3 regions of the Lysinibacillus sp. RS11 genome follow, and region 2 is predicted to be linked to each of the others. Evidence: a T-box and tRNA genes for the amino acid it is inferred to sense, from the RefSeq annotation. Region 2 holds a T-box; the other regions hold tRNA genes.
What was found. A T-box is a leader RNA that pairs with one kind of tRNA and senses whether it is charged. The one in region 2 lies ahead of AB9L17_RS17700 (valine--tRNA ligase), so its partner is inferred to be a tRNA-Val.
Positions count from the first base shown of each region.

Region 1: it has a tRNA-Val gene. The T-box ahead of AB9L17_RS17700 (valine--tRNA ligase) is inferred to sense a tRNA for this amino acid. The anticodon was not compared.
Region 3: it has a tRNA-Val gene. The T-box ahead of AB9L17_RS17700 (valine--tRNA ligase) is inferred to sense a tRNA for this amino acid. The anticodon was not compared.

Region 1 covers NZ_CP168124.1:4,664,124-4,669,714, reverse strand. Annotated here, with positions in the region: gene mbcS (acyl-CoA synthetase MbcS) at 1-1,364, opposite strand, end outside; tRNA gene AB9L17_RS24070 (tRNA-Asn) at 1,633-1,709, shown strand; tRNA gene AB9L17_RS24065 (tRNA-Glu) at 1,825-1,899, shown strand; tRNA gene AB9L17_RS24060 (tRNA-Val) at 1,973-2,048, shown strand; tRNA gene AB9L17_RS24055 (tRNA-Tyr) at 2,063-2,146, shown strand; tRNA gene AB9L17_RS24050 (tRNA-Gln) at 2,162-2,236, shown strand; tRNA gene AB9L17_RS24045 (tRNA-Lys) at 2,251-2,323, shown strand; gene rocF (arginase) at 2,749-3,654, shown strand; gene sigW (RNA polymerase sigma factor SigW) at 3,788-4,351, shown strand; gene AB9L17_RS24030 (anti-sigma factor family protein) at 4,365-4,991, shown strand; gene cdaA (diadenylate cyclase CdaA) at 5,141-5,591, shown strand, end outside.
Region 2 covers NZ_CP168124.1:3,430,152-3,435,742, reverse strand. Annotated here, with positions in the region: gene AB9L17_RS17720 (glycoside hydrolase family 10 protein) at 1-7, opposite strand, end outside; gene AB9L17_RS17715 (VC0807 family protein) at 704-1,399, opposite strand; gene AB9L17_RS17710 (CoxG family protein) at 2,068-2,514, shown strand; gene AB9L17_RS17705 (valyl-tRNA synthetase) at 2,842-3,510, shown strand; T-box leader at 3,788-4,076, shown strand; gene AB9L17_RS17700 (valine--tRNA ligase) at 4,202-5,591, shown strand, end outside.
Region 3 covers NZ_CP168124.1:105,235-110,825, reverse strand. Annotated here, with positions in the region: tRNA gene AB9L17_RS00680 (tRNA-Ala) at 22-97, opposite strand; tRNA gene AB9L17_RS00675 (tRNA-Ile) at 110-186, opposite strand; rRNA gene AB9L17_RS00670 (16S ribosomal RNA) at 280-1,831, opposite strand; tRNA gene AB9L17_RS00665 (tRNA-Ala) at 1,977-2,052, opposite strand; tRNA gene AB9L17_RS00660 (tRNA-Pro) at 2,069-2,145, opposite strand; tRNA gene AB9L17_RS00655 (tRNA-Arg) at 2,156-2,232, opposite strand; tRNA gene AB9L17_RS00650 (tRNA-Leu) at 2,250-2,338, opposite strand; tRNA gene AB9L17_RS00645 (tRNA-Gly) at 2,344-2,418, opposite strand; tRNA gene AB9L17_RS00640 (tRNA-Leu) at 2,465-2,549, opposite strand; tRNA gene AB9L17_RS00635 (tRNA-Lys) at 2,570-2,645, opposite strand; tRNA gene AB9L17_RS00630 (tRNA-Thr) at 2,653-2,728, opposite strand; tRNA gene AB9L17_RS00625 (tRNA-Val) at 2,732-2,807, opposite strand; rRNA gene rrf (5S ribosomal RNA) at 2,818-2,933, opposite strand; rRNA gene AB9L17_RS00615 (23S ribosomal RNA) at 3,049-5,591, opposite strand, start outside.

The DNA of each region.
Region 1 (5,591 bases), 1.2 Mb from region 2:
TCTGGTGCTGCAACAACAGCACATTCTTGTACAGCTTCATGTTTATTTAAAGCATCCTCTACCTCGAATGGACCAATTGTATAGCCTGATGAAATAATAATGTCATCTCCTCGACCTTCAAACCAGAAGTAACCGTCTTCATCACATTTTGCTTGGTCACCAGTAATATACCAATCGCCACGGAAGGCAGCTTGTGTGCGTTCAGGTTCGCGATAGTACTCTTTAAATAGAGCAGGAGATGATTTGTGTATTGCGATATCTCCAACCTCTCCAATCGGTACCTCGTTGCCTTCATGATCTATAATACGGACAATATTGCCTGGGGTAGGAACACCCATTGACCCCGGACGTAACTCAGTGTTTTCAAGTGTGCCGATTAATAAAGTGTTTTCCGTTTGGCCATAGCCATCGCGCACTTTAAGATCAAAGTTGTTCTTAAATGTTTCGATGACTGGTCGATTTAATGGCTCACCAGCAGAAACTGCACTACGTAGAGAAGATAGATTATAGTCTTTTAAATTATCAAGCTTCGCCATAATTCGATATTCCGTTGGAGTACAGCATAATACATTGACCTTTTCATCTTGAATTAGCTGAAGGTATGTTTTTGGATCAAATCCTCCGTGATATACAAATGCAGTTGCGCCCAACATAATTGTGGATAAAAATGGACTCCAAATCCATTTTTGCCATCCTGGAGCTGCTGTAGCCCATACTAAATCACCTTCGCGTACACAAAGCCATTGAGACGCGGCTGTTCTAATATGTGCATATCCCCAACCATGAGAATGAACAGCTCCTTTTGGTTTGCCAGTTGTACCAGACGTATAAGAAAGGAATGCCATATCATCTCGTTTAGTAGCAGCTGCCGTAAATGTATCTGGCTGTGTACTAGCCAATTCATTTAAAGATGTCCAATCACCTATAGCAGAACCTATAATCAATTTATTATTTAAAGCCTCTACTGAAGAAGTAATACGATCAACCTCACCAATGAACGCTTCATAGGCAATTACGGCACTTGCAGAAGAGTGCTCCATACGATACTCTAAATCACTAGCACGTAACATTTCTGAACATGAAATAGGAACAATACCAGCTTTTAGGCAGCCAAGGAAGACAAAGTAAGCCTCAGGCAAACGTGGAATAATAACTAATACGCGATCTCCCTTTTGAAGCCCCTTCTTCGTAAAGGCATGCGCGTATTGATTCATTTTTTGTACAAGCTCAACATAGGAAATTGTCTGGCGCTCTTGTTGAGTATTTAGCCATCGTATTGCTTGACGGTCATTATCCTGGGAAAATTTCTCTAACTCCTCTGTAATATTATAAAATTCTGGTGCAATTAAATCGTTTGTTACCATGTGAACATTCCTCCCCCAAACAAATTTAATAGAAAATTCATAAAACTATTCTCATTTTAACAATTACAATAATATACAGCAAGAATATTTTATACATAGGATAGAAATATTAGATTTAATAGAGAACTATTATGGTATTTGTTAATGTCCAGGAAGGCTTCGACAAAAAATATAAAAATTTTCACAAAAAGTATTGCATAATTTAGTGTGCTTGCTATAATAATAAATGTACTTAAGAGGTTTTAAAAACCAAATTGAATACTATTGTTCCGAAGTAGCTCAGTTGGTAGTAGCACCTGACTGTTAATCAGGTTGTCGCAGGTTCGAGTCCTGCCTTCGGAGCCATTTTTTTGCTCATTTTTAAGATAATCTTATACATATAAATAATTTTAAAAAAGTGTTGCATTAAAAAACAAATAGTGTTAGAATAAATATTGTCTTGTTTGAGACATTGAAAAATGGCCCCTTGGTCAAGTGGTTAAGACACCGCCCTTTCACGGCGGTAACACGGGTTCGAATCCCGTAGGGGTCACCATTTTAAAAGCTTTGTAGTAATGCGAAGGCTTAAAAAGAATATAAACTGTTAAGAAATAAACACCTGTTTCTATGGAGGATTAGCTCAGCTGGGAGAGCATCTGCCTTACAAGCAGAGGGTCGGCGGTTCGAGCCCGTCATCCTCCACCATAATGTGTTATTTCGGAGGGGTAGCGAAGTGGCTAAACGCGGCGGACTGTAAATCCGCTCCTTAGGGTTCGGCGGTTCGAATCCGTCCCCCTCCACCAGTTTTTATAAATGATTGGGGTATAGCCAAGCGGTAAGGCAACGGATTTTGATTCCGTCATGCCTAGGTTCGAATCCTAGTACCCCAGCCATTTTTTTCTTTTATGAGCCATTAGCTCAGTTGGTAGAGCATCTGACTTTTAATCAGAGGGTCGAAGGTTCGAGTCCTTCATGGCTCACTTTTTTATAGAATAAAACTTATTCAAAAGTGTTACATTAACTACAGATACTAATCTCTTGCTGAAAACAGTAGGAGATTTTTTTTATGTTTTTTTTCTGACTCTTCATCGAAATATGTACTTAACTGCACATTCTACTCCGGGAGAGCGCTTTCTACAAACATAGTCTAAAGCCTCCTCGTTGCTCATACTTCGCTCCTGCGGTGTCTGAGATCTCACGGCTATTCCTCCAGAAAGTTTTGCTCTGTGACGACAACAAAGCGACCGTAGCTTCTCGCCTTCCTTCGCGCCATATGCTTTCATGACAACAAACCTTTTAATGAAGACTAGATTTTAGTTGTATAAATATGCGAAAAACTGTTGAGTTGAGCCAAGGTAGATGTAGGCTTTACAATAGTCTTACAACTCAAAGGGGGTATGGAAAGATGAATAAATTAAATATTTCTATTATTGGTGTGCCTACTGATTATGGGCAAACACGTAGAGGAGTAGATATGGGACCAAGTGCTATTCGCTACGCAGGTGTTGTAGAACGCTTAGAGGCAATTGGTCATGAGGTACAGGATCAAGGGGATATACGTGTTAGTCAGAAACAAGAAGGTACTATTGTGGATAAACAACTATTAAATTTAGAGGAAGTTATTGATGTAAGTACATCTTTAGCAAACAATGTAAATGAAGCATTGGAACAGAAGAAGTTTCCACTTGTATTTGGTGGTGATCATAGTATTGCTATTGGTACACTTGCAGGGCTTGGCGAGCATTACAAAAACTTAGGCGTTATCTGGTTTGATGCACATGCTGATTTAAATACTCCTGAAACGACACCGTCTGGTAATATACATGGTATGCCGTTAGCTGTTAGCATTGGGCTCGGTCATGAACGCTTAGTGCAAATTCGTAATTATGCGCCAAAAATTAAACCGGAAAACGTTATTATTATTGGGGCACGTTCTGTAGATCCAGGAGAGCGTGAATTGATTCGTCAACAAGGAATCAAGGTGTACTCAATGCATGAGATAGATCGTCTTGGTATGACGCGTGTAATGGAAGATGCTCTGGCCTATTTAAGAGAGCGCAATGTAGATGGTTTGCATTTATCACTCGATTTAGATGGGTTAGATCCACTTTATACGCCAGGGGTGGGGACACCTGTACCTGGTGGTATTACGTATCGAGAAAGTCATTTAGCGATGGAAATGATTCAGGAATCAGGTATGCTAACATCTGCTGAATTTGTTGAGGTTAATCCGATTTTAGATGAAAAGAATAGAACAGCAGATGTTGCTGTTGCATTAATGGGTTCTTTATTTGGTGAAACACTAGTTTAAAGAAATTTAACAAAAATTTGCCTATTGCCACAATGTATAAAAATCTTTTGATATAATTAATAACAAAATGAAACTTTTCTTATAGTTGGGTCGTATAGTATAAGACAGTTGTAAAGGTGGAGAAATCAACACAATGGATGCGTTCGTAAACAAGAAAATAAAACAAGTGCTTAAGGGCGATCAAAACGCATTTGCCGATATTGTGAGTCTCTATCAGCACAAACTGTACCAAGTATGCTATAGGATGTTAGCAAACAAGCAAGAATCTGAGGATATTGCTCAGGAAGCGTTTGTTCGTGCCTATATGAACTTGCATACTTTTGATCAGAAAAGAAAATTTTCGACGTGGCTTTATCGTATAGCGACAAATCTCTGTATAGACCGCATCCGGAAGAAAAAGCCGGATTATTATTTAGATGCGGAAGTAGCTGGTACAGAAGGGCTTGATATGTATTCGCAAATCGCAGCAGATGATCAGCTACCAGAGGAACAGGTAGAGCAAATGGAATTACAAGATCGGATTCAATATGAGATTGGATGTTTGCCGGATAAATACCGTTCAGTTATAGTGTTGAAATATATTGAAGAATTATCGTTGCAGGAAATTAGTGAGATTTTAGATATGCCTCTTGGAACGGTGAAAACGAGAATTCACCGCGGACGTGAAGCATTACGTAAGCAATTAAACAATCTGTAGGAGGGGAAGCGTCATGAATACTTGTCCAGAGCATATTATAGACTATATGCATGATTATTTAGATGGTGACATTAGTCGTGAGCATGAGCAAGAGTTAAAACAACATTTGCATACATGCAGTGATTGTAAACAATTGATGCAGGAATTGAGTGAAACAATCGCCTTTGTGAAGAGTGCTTCCCATATTACAGCACCTCCGCATTTTGAAGAAGCTGTGATGGCTCGTTTACCGAAACCCAAAAGTCGTGTAGGCATACAAAAATGGATTCGCCGGCATCCGTTCTTTGTGGCAGCAGCAGTTTTTTGTTTATTCATGAGTGCAACTTTACTTGGTAATTTTATGGATGACCAGCATTTCTCCGTGACCACACAACCAAACCTAGTTGTTGAAGGGCAGACGGTTATTGTGCCTGAGGGAGAAGTTGTAAAAGGCGACATTGTTGTTAAAAATGGTGATTTAATTGTTGAAGGTGAAGTGGATGGCAATGTCACAGTTATTAACGGACAGTATATGGCATCTTCAGCAGTTGTTTCAGGTAAAATAGAGGAAATTGACGAAGCATTCGAATGGCTCTGGTATACGATCAAAAATTCAGTAAAAGATGCCATAACATTCGAAGAGAACCAAGAAACTAAATAACACTCTATACGTCCTAAAAGATAGTGCACGTGAGAGGCTGAAAGGTCTACTCTTTTGAGTAGACTTTTTATTTGAAAAAAGTTACATTTGTTAAGGATGTGCTATACTAAAATGTGTATGTATTCGCAATGAAAAGTGGGGGATGCCACATGCAAATTATCGAACAATTCACAGATTTAACACCCGTGAATATTGTTATTAACTTCATAGATGTACTGCTTGTTTGGTACGTTGTTTATAAAATTTTAACCCTCATTAAAGGTACGAAGGCTGTCCAATTATTAAAAGGAATTTTCGTGATTATTATTGCGCGCATCGCTACTGATTATTTAGGGTTACAAACTTTAGGTTGGATGCTAAATCAAGTCATCGAGTTCGGTTTCTTGGCGATTATTATCATTTTCCAACCTGAAATAAGACGTGGTCTTGAACAAATTGGTCGAGGTAAGTTATTCCAACGTTCAACTAGTCAAGTGGAGGAAGAGCAAACCAGACTTATTGAGGCCATGAAGAAATCTGTTAGTTATATGGCCAAACGTCGTATTGGGGCGTTAATTTCTATTGAGAAGGAAACTGGTCTAAATGAATATATCGAAACAG
Region 2 (5,591 bases):
TAAACATAAATAATGAAATCTCTCCTTTTAATTCTCAGCTATTAAAAACCTAGCTGTTACTATAACCTAAGTAAATACCATTTAGAGCCTATTCTATAAAAGTAGGAACTGATTTATCCTTCCAAAAAGTGTCTTACAGTAATTTGGTCTGTAGCATTTTGTCGGTAGGACCCTCTATTGGTAATTTCAATTGTTTGCGAAGCTCGTTGGAAAATTTTATTCTATTTCTTCGCTAACTATATAATACCACAAACCCCCAATTATTCTCCCTTCACCGGTAAATTCCATTTATTTATATTCTTGACGCCAATTTTATGAGAGCGTTGAATAGCAACCATTTGGTCAATTGTTAAGTTCGTTTGATAAAGTGGACCATACGGTGGAAGGATTGGAAGAAATTCTTTACAAGATAAGGATCAGTTTTAACATAAATGTCCAATAAAAAAATCATCTCAAAGGATAACTAAAGAGATGATTTTTATCAATCTTTATTATAAACAATCAATCTTTTTTACAAAGCTACAATCAATGTTGAGGACGTAACTCATTTACATTTGCGGGAATATCTAAGGCAATGCCAAGAGAAAAGGAATAAACTCAATCAGCTCAATCATTTTTCTTGTTAGGGCCTTCTATAACTACTTCGTTGATGCCCTATTTTTATTAAACGAAAGCCCCTGTTAGGAGAAGAAGAAAATAAAGCCTATTCAACAGTTGCGTTTGATTGTTGGAGAGCTAGATTATTGTTGTCTTGTAATTTATTTTGTTGCTGAGCAAAAAAGTTTCGTACTGGGACATTTATATAAAAGAACATACCTATAAGTAAAATCGAGAAAGCCCAACCTGCGATTTGCTTATATATCAACATGCCACCATAACCATCAATTCCGTATTTTTGGAGTAGGTATACTGTTAATCCTGCCATAAAAAGTCCTCTTATGATGAAAATAACCTGAATAAATTGAAACCATTTAAAGATGCCTTTTTGAAAAAATAATGCTCGGCTCTCCATTCGTGCATAACCTTGCAAATATACAAAATCAACAGCAAAATATAAAGAAAGAGGACGCTTAATCATTAGCGTAACAATATAAAGAAATGTATAGAAGAGACTTAGATATACACCATTCCAAATCATTTGCTCTGCTGAACCTGATAGCAAATTAACCGTCGTACCTAGTGTTAGAGAGCATAAAATTAATAAGCCTGTAATGTTAAATTGCTTATCTAAAATAAAGCGGTAAATGGTATAAACAATCCCGGGAATGGTTGAAATTAGCATTGCTGTATAATCACCTAAAGGCTCTCTACCAAAATTCCATATAAAATAAGGTAATACTGCATAAAAAATCAACTCGAATAAAATTAATATTTTGTTTGAACGTTGTTTTTTCACCATATTTCCCTCCATTTATCCCTATTCAGCTTGCGCCTTTTAATACTTATAGAAGATTAAACTACATAATTTTGCCCAATAGTTGAACAAGCTAAAATATTGTTCTTAAACTTAATTGCTATGTTGTTTTAATGACTGAATAATCGGACATTTCGTTCTAGTATACTACATTTATACATATTAGGTAATATGAACAGGTATGACTAGCAAGAAAGATTTACTGTTACAGCAGGGTGAGACGATGAAGTCTAAACCTCCACTAATCTAATCATTGGCTTATCCATGATAAAACACTTCGTAAACCTGTTTAATTGCTCTATTAGTTAGATAGCTGAAAAAGCAGCAGTACATAGGTAAAAATATGAAATTCCTTAAAGGTAATAATTTTATACAGATAATTACATAGTGGAAAGTAGGTGTCTGCAAAAGTGAAACAGCGATCAACATACTCTACGTGAAAGTAGCATGTAAATAGAGAGCAACAACTCAAAGTCTCACTTTAATACAGCTATGGATTTATCTTGAATGGATTTTCTGAATTTTGTAAATCGGAAGACGAGCGTTTTTACTGGAAGATTTTTTTTTGTCAAAATTAAAACTTTCAGCATAGCCAAATTGTGGGCGAAATCGTTTATAATATATCTATTCATAAAAGAAAGTAGTGAATTGATATGGCAACAGGCACACACATAGTCGAAGTACCCGTAGGAATTGAAAATGTATGGGATTTCGTCAGTGATATGGAAAAATGGGCAAAGCTTGTCCCAGGTTATAATGCACATGAAATGATTGATGAAAAACATTCAACATGGACGTTTAAAGGTAACGTCGGTGTTCTGAAAAAAACAGTTGAAGTAGAAATTACTATTTTAGAGTGGTTAGCACCTACTAAAGTAACTTTCGAATTAAAGGGACTTTCTGATAACTTTTCAGGGAACGGTTATTTCCTTGCAGAAAGTATTGATGCAGATCATACAAAAATGACAGGCTATTTAGAAGTAAAGGCAGGAGGATTAGCTGGTCCTGTTTTAAATCCAATCTTTAAGCCAATCGTACCAAAAGCAACACAAATGTTAACAGATCGTGTAGCAAATAAAATTAAATTGGTGAATGTATAATAAAGCTGTTAAACCAACAGTAAAATGGCATGCTAGAAGTATTTTCTAGTATGCCATTTTTAATGAAAAAATAAAAATTTCTACGTGAACTTTTGTAAGCAATTATATTAGTTATCAAGAAGGGATGAGCGTCGAAAAACCTTCTTGATCATCAGTACCCTTATTTACTATTCTTATAGCATATTAATCTCCGAAGCTTCATATGATGCAAGGGGAGGGATTATTATCGAACACAAAACTTGGAATATGAGTGAAACTTTCTGTTTTCCTGGTTATGGCTGCCCAACAGAAATAGCAGCTGTGCAAATTAAACCGAGGTGGCAGACAATGCAGCTAGAAGATTCACTAAGATTAATGGGTATTTATCACATCACTGCACATGTTCGCTTTGATTTTCGAGACATGCAAGCTTTCATGGATGATGAAGAATTAGTACAAATTGATACACTTGATATTCAAGGAGATACTGGGTATTTTGAGTATGCAGTTCCTTTAAATGTGGATTTACCTAGGGATTCTGCTATTGAAGATTTAATGGTCAAGGATATTCGACCTACACTGACAAATCAAATGTGTCAGCTCGAATGGACGGTTACAAGTATTTTTAATGAGCATGAGCAAACATTTGAAAAAGCTCATGTTTTAGAAGAACAGTCTATCGCTGTAAATGCTTCAGCCCAAATAGAGAAGGTTACGCTTGTAGAAGAAACAGCGCAAGTAAAACAACCTGCAGCTGTAGTTGCTTCGATACAAGAAGAAAAATCAAAAGCTGTAACATTTTCAGCACAAAAGGAAAAGTCTGAAGCTACAGTAGCTTCAGCCAAAAAAGAAAAAACTACATCGATTGAGCAAAAAACAGTGTTGAGAGAATCCTCAAGTCATATTGTAGTTCGTGAGTCTAGCTCTTGGCATGAAGTTCCATCAATGATTTGGGATTTAACGGAAGACTATACACCGCTAAAGGTTCGTGTTTTAAATAATATCATTCAAAAGTAAATAGCATAGAAGTAGCAAGAGCAATAGGATGATGAAATCACCGGATGTTGGAATAATGATGACACGTATAAATTGAAAAGCACAAATTGGCACGATGATCGTTCTACAATAAAAACGAACTTGTCGTATCCATGGTGGTAAAAGCCAGGGATTATACTTACGTCGTCGCATTTGAATTTTCACTTCCTTTTCTACTTACTTTGTAGTGCTTCCTAAAAAATGACTAAATCACTTGAAAAATTGTACGATTCTGCGGTACAATGTGAAAAAGTCGAATATAGATGCTATGACAGGGAAGAGTAAATTAATAGTACATTTTAAGAGAGGAAACGGTAGCTGAAAAGTTTCTATATGTACCTAATTGAATGTAGCCCTCGAGCAGCTTTAGTGAACTAACAGTAGTTAAAGCCGGTTAAACACCGTTACCGAATTGAGAGCCAGTAGTAAAAGGCTTAAGCAAAGTAGTGCATGCTATTTCCTGATGGAATGTGTGTAAAGTGACTGCTTAACTCGCCTCTGCTGGAATTAAAGGTGGTACCGCGAATTTAAACTCCTTCGTCCTTTTAGACGTTAGGAGTTTTTTTATTTTCATTAAATCTTCTGGTCAATGTGCCTCGGTATGAGACATAAAACAGAATGATTGGTACGATCTCACATTGGTGAAACTAATGAATCAACTGGAGGAGTCAAAATGACAGAAAACATCTCAATGCCAACAAAATATGATCCGCTGTCCATTGAAGCGGGTCGTTATGAATGGTGGTTACAAGGGAAATTTTTCGAGGCACAGCCTACGAGTGAAAAGGAACCTTATTCAATCGTTATTCCACCACCGAATGTAACAGGTAAACTACATCTTGGTCATGCTTGGGATACAACGTTACAAGATATTTTAATTCGTATGAAGCGCATGCAAGGGTATGATGCACTTTGGTTACCTGGAATGGACCATGCAGGTATAGCGACACAAGCAAAAGTAGAGGCTAAACTGCGTGAAGATAATATTACACGTTATGATTTAGGTCGTGAAAAATTCCTCGAAAAAACATGGGAATGGAAAGAGGAGTACGCTAGTCATATTCGCGACCAATGGGCGAAGCTTGGCCTTGCATTAGATTATTCTCGTGAGCGTTTCACACTTGATAAAGGTCTTTCCGATGCAGTTAAAACCGTGTTCATTCAATTATATGAAAAAGGTTTAATCTATCGTGGTGAACGTATTATTAACTGGGACCCTGCTGCGAAAACAGCGTTATCAGATATTGAAGTTATCTATCATGATGTTCAAGGTGCTTTCTATCACATGAAATACCCATTAGCTGATGGCTCAGGATTTGTGGAAGTAGCGACAACACGCCCTGAAACAATGCTAGGTGACTCGGGAGTAGCAGTTCACCCGAATGATGAGCGTTATCAACACTTAATTGGTAAAACAGTTATTTTACCAATTGTTGGTCGTGAAATCCCTATCGTAGCAGATGACTACGTAGATATGGAATTTGGTACTGGAGTTGTAAAAATGACACCGGCACATGATCCAAACGACTTTGAGGTTGGGAACCGCCACAACTTAGAACGTATTCTTGTAATGCATGAAGATGGTACAATGAACGAGCTTGCTGGCAAGTATAATGGTATGGACCGTTTTGAATGCCGTAAGCAAATTGTAGCTGATCTACAAGAGGCAGGCGTGCTTATTCGCATTGAAGAGCATACCCATTCAGTAGGTCACTCTGAACGTTCTGGTGCTGTTGTAGAGCCATATCTTTCAGCACAATGGTTCGTAAAAATGCAACCACTTGCTGATGCTTCACTTGCGCTTCAACAAGATGAAGAAGGAAAAGTAAACTTCGTACCATCTCGTTTTGAAAACACATATTCTCGCTGGATGGAAAATATCCGTGACTGGTGTATCTCTCGCCAATTATGGTGGGGTCATCAAATCCCAGCATGGTATCACAATGAAACAGGTGAGATTTACGTAGGAAAAGAAGCGCCAGCAGATGCAGAGAATTGGACACAAGATGAAGACGTATTAGATACATGGTTCTCTTCAGCGCTATGGCCATTTTCAACAATGG
Region 3 (5,591 bases), 1.5 Mb from region 2:
AGTTTTCAAAGAACAAAAAAATGGTGGAGCCTAGCGGGATCGAACCGCTGACCTCCTGCGTGCAAGGCAGGCGCTCTCCCAGCTGAGCTAAGGCCCCAAGAGGTATATATGGTGGGCCTAAATGGACTCGAACCATCGACCTCACGCTTATCAGGCGTGCGCTCTAACCAGCTGAGCTATAGGCCCTCTTAGAAGTTTTATTTTTTTCATAAACCTTCAAAACTGAACGCAAAACGTAATCTTACAAACCCTAGGTTTGTATTCCGAAAATATCCTTAGAAAGGAGGTGATCCAGCCGCACCTTCCGATACGGCTACCTTGTTACGACTTCACCCCAATCATCTATCCCACCTTCGGCGGCTGGCTCCAAAAGGTTACCCCACCGACTTCGGGTGTTACAAACTCTCGTGGTGTGACGGGCGGTGTGTACAAGGCCCGGGAACGTATTCACCGCGGCATGCTGATCCGCGATTACTAGCGATTCCGGCTTCATGTAGGCGAGTTGCAGCCTACAATCCGAACTGAGAACGACTTTATCGGATTAGCTCCCTCTCGCGAGTTGGCAACCGTTTGTATCGTCCATTGTAGCACGTGTGTAGCCCAGGTCATAAGGGGCATGATGATTTGACGTCATCCCCACCTTCCTCCGGTTTGTCACCGGCAGTCACCTTAGAGTGCCCAACTAAATGATGGCAACTAAGATCAAGGGTTGCGCTCGTTGCGGGACTTAACCCAACATCTCACGACACGAGCTGACGACAACCATGCACCACCTGTCACCGTTGTCCCCGAAGGGAAAACCATATCTCTACAGTGGTCAACGGGATGTCAAGACCTGGTAAGGTTCTTCGCGTTGCTTCGAATTAAACCACATGCTCCACCGCTTGTGCGGGCCCCCGTCAATTCCTTTGAGTTTCAGTCTTGCGACCGTACTCCCCAGGCGGAGTGCTTAATGCGTTAGCTGCAGCACTAAGGGGCGGAAACCCCCTAACACTTAGCACTCATCGTTTACGGCGTGGACTACCAGGGTATCTAATCCTGTTTGCTCCCCACGCTTTCGCGCCTCAGCGTCAGTTACAGACCAGAAAGTCGCCTTCGCCACTGGTGTTCCTCCAAATCTCTACGCATTTCACCGCTACACTTGGAATTCCACTTTCCTCTTCTGCACTCAAGTCCCCCAGTTTCCAATGACCCTCCACGGTTGAGCCGTGGGCTTTCACATCAGACTTAAAGGACCGCCTGCGCGCGCTTTACGCCCAATAATTCCGGACAACGCTTGCCACCTACGTATTACCGCGGCTGCTGGCACGTAGTTAGCCGTGGCTTTCTAATAAGGTACCGTCAAGGTACAGCCAGTTACTACTGTACTTGTTCTTCCCTTACAACAGAGTTTTACGATCCGAAAACCTTCTTCACTCACGCGGCGTTGCTCCATCAGGCTTTCGCCCATTGTGGAAGATTCCCTACTGCTGCCTCCCGTAGGAGTCTGGGCCGTGTCTCAGTCCCAGTGTGGCCGATCACCCTCTCAGGTCGGCTACGCATCGTCGCCTTGGTGAGCCGTTACCTCACCAACTAGCTAATGCGCCGCGGGCCCATCTTATAGCGACAGCCGAAACCGTCTTTCAGTATTTCACCATGAAGTAAAATAGATTATTCGGTATTAGCCCCGGTTTCCCGGAGTTATCCCAAACTATAAGGTAGGTTGCCCACGTGTTACTCACCCGTCCGCCGCTAACATCAAAGGAGCAAGCTCCTTCTCTGTCCGCTCGACTTGCATGTATTAGGCACGCCGCCAGCGTTCGTCCTGAGCCAGGATCAAACTCTCCATAAAAAGAAATTTGATTAGCTCAAATTGTTTTGCTGGCATCATGTTTGATGTCCAAAATTTTGTTTCGTTCACTAACTCAAGGTTAGCTACTAAAAACTTTATTGATTACGTTTTGCTTGTTCAGTTTTCAAGGTTCATTTATTTTAATTGGTGGAGCCTAGCGGGATCGAACCGCTGACCTCCTGCGTGCAAGGCAGGCGCTCTCCCAGCTGAGCTAAGGCCCCAAAATTTAAGAAAAAATGGTCGGAATGACAGGATTCGAACCTACGACCCCTTGGTCCCAAACCAAGTGCTCTACCAAGCTGAGCTACATTCCGTTTGTTTTATTGGCGCGCCCGGCAGGAGTCGAACCCACAACCTTCTGATCCGTAGTCAGACGCTCTATCCAATTGAGCTACGGGCGCTAATTATAAAAATAAAATGGTGCCGAGGGCCGGAATCGAACCGGCACGGTAGTCACCTACCGCAGGATTTTAAGTCCTGTGCGTCTGCCAGTTCCGCCACCCCGGCACATTTGGAGCGGAAGACGAGGTTCGAACTCGCGACCCCCACCTTGGCAAGGTGGTGTTCTACCACTGAACTACTTCCGCATGTGCATAAGATTTATTTATCCTGGCAATTATGAAATTCTAAAAATGGTGCGGGTGAAGGGAGTCGAACCCCCACGCCTTGCGGCGCTAGATCCTAAGTCTAGTGCGTCTGCCAATTCCGCCACACCCGCATATTTTGTTGGCAATTAAATGGTGAGCCATGAAGGACTCGAACCTTCGACCCTCTGATTAAAAGTCAGATGCTCTACCAACTGAGCTAATGGCTCAAAACTATGGTGCCGGCGATAGGAGTCGAACCCACGACCTACTGATTACAAGTCAGTTGCTCTACCAACTGAGCTACACCGGCAAATGGTGGAGGATGACGGGCTCGAACCGCCGACCCCCTGCTTGTAAGGCAGGTGCTCTCCCAGCTGAGCTAATCCTCCTGGGTATAATGCCTAGCGACGTCCTACTCTCACAGGGGGAAGCCCCCAACTACCATCGGCGCTAAAGAGCTTAACTTCCGTGTTCGGTATGGGAACGGGTGTGACCTCTTTGCCATCATCACTAGACTATTTTAAAGACAAGATTTATTATAACACATTTTGTTATAATTGCAAGCTTTTTTTAAAAAACTTTCTTGTTCTTTCAAAACTGGATAAACGTGCATTGAATGTTTCAAACATTTTGGTTAAGTCCTCGATCGATTAGTATTCGTCAGCTCCATGTGTCACCACACTTCCACCTCGAACCTATCTACCTCATCGTCTTTGAGGGATCTTACTTACTTGCGTAATGGGAAATCTCATCTTGAGGGGGGCTTCATGCTTAGATGCTTTCAGCACTTATCCCGTCCACACATAGCTACCCAGCGATGCCTTTGGCAAGACAACTGGTACACCAGCGGTGTGTCCATCCCGGTCCTCTCGTACTAAGGACAGCTCCTCTCAAATTTCCTACGCCCACGACGGATAGGGACCGAACTGTCTCACGACGTTCTGAACCCAGCTCGCGTACCGCTTTAATGGGCGAACAGCCCAACCCTTGGGACCGACTACAGCCCCAGGATGCGATGAGCCGACATCGAGGTGCCAAACCTCCCCGTCGATGTGGACTCTTGGGGGAGATAAGCCTGTTATCCCCGGGGTAGCTTTTATCCGTTGAGCGATGGCCCTTCCATGCGGAACCACCGGATCACTAAGCCCGTCTTTCGACCCTGCTCGACTTGTAGGTCTCGCAGTCAAGCTCCCTTGTGCCTTTACACTCTACGAATGATTTCCAACCATTCTGAGGGAACCTTTGGGCGCCTCCGTTACCTTTTAGGAGGCGACCGCCCCAGTCAAACTGTCCGCCTGACACTGTCTCCTGCCCCGCTAAGGGGCATGGGTTAGAATTTCAATACAACCAGGGTAGTATCCCACCGACGCCTCCTTCGAAGCTGGCGCTCCGAGATCTCTGGCTCCTACCTATCCTGTACAAGTTGTACCAAAATTCAATATCAGGCTACAGTAAAGCTCCACGGGGTCTTTCCGTCCTGTCGCGGGTAACCTGCATCTTCACAGGTACTATAATTTCACCGAGTCTCTCGTTGAGACAGTGCCCAGATCGTTACGCCTTTCGTGCGGGTCGGAACTTACCCGACAAGGAATTTCGCTACCTTAGGACCGTTATAGTTACGGCCGCCGTTTACTGGGGCTTCAATTCGCAGCTTCGCTTGCGCTAACCACTCCTCTTAACCTTCCAGCACCGGGCAGGCGTCAGCCCCTATACGTCACCTTACGGTTTTGCAGAGACCTGTGTTTTTGCTAAACAGTCGCCTGGGCCTATTCACTGCGGCTCTCATGCGCTTGCACGCTCAAGAGCACCCCTTCTCCCGAAGTTACGGGGTCATTTTGCCGAGTTCCTTAACGAGAGTTCTCTCGCACACCTTAGGATTCTCTCCTCGACTACCTGTGTCGGTTTGCGGTACGGGCACCTCTCACCTCGATAGAGGCTTTTCTTGGCAGTGTGAAATCAGGAACTTCGTCCATACGGACTCGCCATCACAGCTCAACGTTACAGTGTGCGGATTTGCCTACACACACGCCTTACTGCTTGGACGCGCACAACCAACGGCGCGCTTACCCTATCCTACTGCGTCCCCCCATTTCTCAAACGGTGAGGAGGTGGTACAGGAATATCAACCTGTTGTCCATCGCCTACGCCTATCGGCCTCGGCTTAGGTCCCGACTAACCCTGAGCGGACGAGCCTTCCTCAGGAAACCTTAGTCATACGGTGGACGGGATTCTCACCCGTCTTTCGCTACTCATACCGGCATTCTCACTTCTAAGCGCTCCACCAGTCCTTCCGATCTGACTTCAACGCACTTAGAACGCTCTCCTACCACTGACATCGTAGATGTCAATCCACAGCTTCGGTGAATCGTTTAGCCCCGATACATTTTCGGCGCAGCGTCACTCGACCAGTGAGCTATTACGCACTCTTTAAATGATGGCTGCTTCTAAGCCAACATCCTGGTTGTCTGTGCAACGCCACATCCTTTTCCACTTAACGATTACTTTGGGACCTTAGCTGGTGGTCTGGGCTGTTTCCCTTTTGACTACGGATCTTATCACTCGCAGTCTGACTCCCGTGTATAAATATCTGGCATTCGGAGTTTGTCTGAATTCGGTAAACCGGGATGGCCCCCTAGTCCAAACAGTGCTCTACCTCCAGTATTCTCATCACGAGGCTAGCCCTAAAGCTATTTCGGAGAGAACCAGCTATCTCCAAGTTCGATTGGAATTTCTCCGCTACCCACACCTCATCCCCGCACTTTTCAACGTGCGTGGGTTCGGGCCTCCAGTAAGTGTTACCTCACCTTCACCCTGGACATGGGTAGATCACCTGGTTTCGGGTCTACGACCACGTACTAATTCGCCCTATTCAGACTCGCTTTCGCTGCGGCTCCGCCTTCTAAAGCTTAACCTCGCACGTAATCGTAACTCGCCGGTTCATTCTACAAAAGGCACGCTATCACCCATTAACGGGCTCTAACTACTTGTAGGCACACGGTTTCAGGATCTCTTTCACTCCCCTTCCGGGGTGCTTTTCACCTTTCCCTCACGGTACTGGTTCACTATCGGTCACTAGGTAGTATTTAGCCTTGGGAGATGGTCCTCCCGGATTCCGACGGAATTTCACGTGTTCCGCCGTACTCAGGATCCACTCAGGAGAGAACGAACTTTCG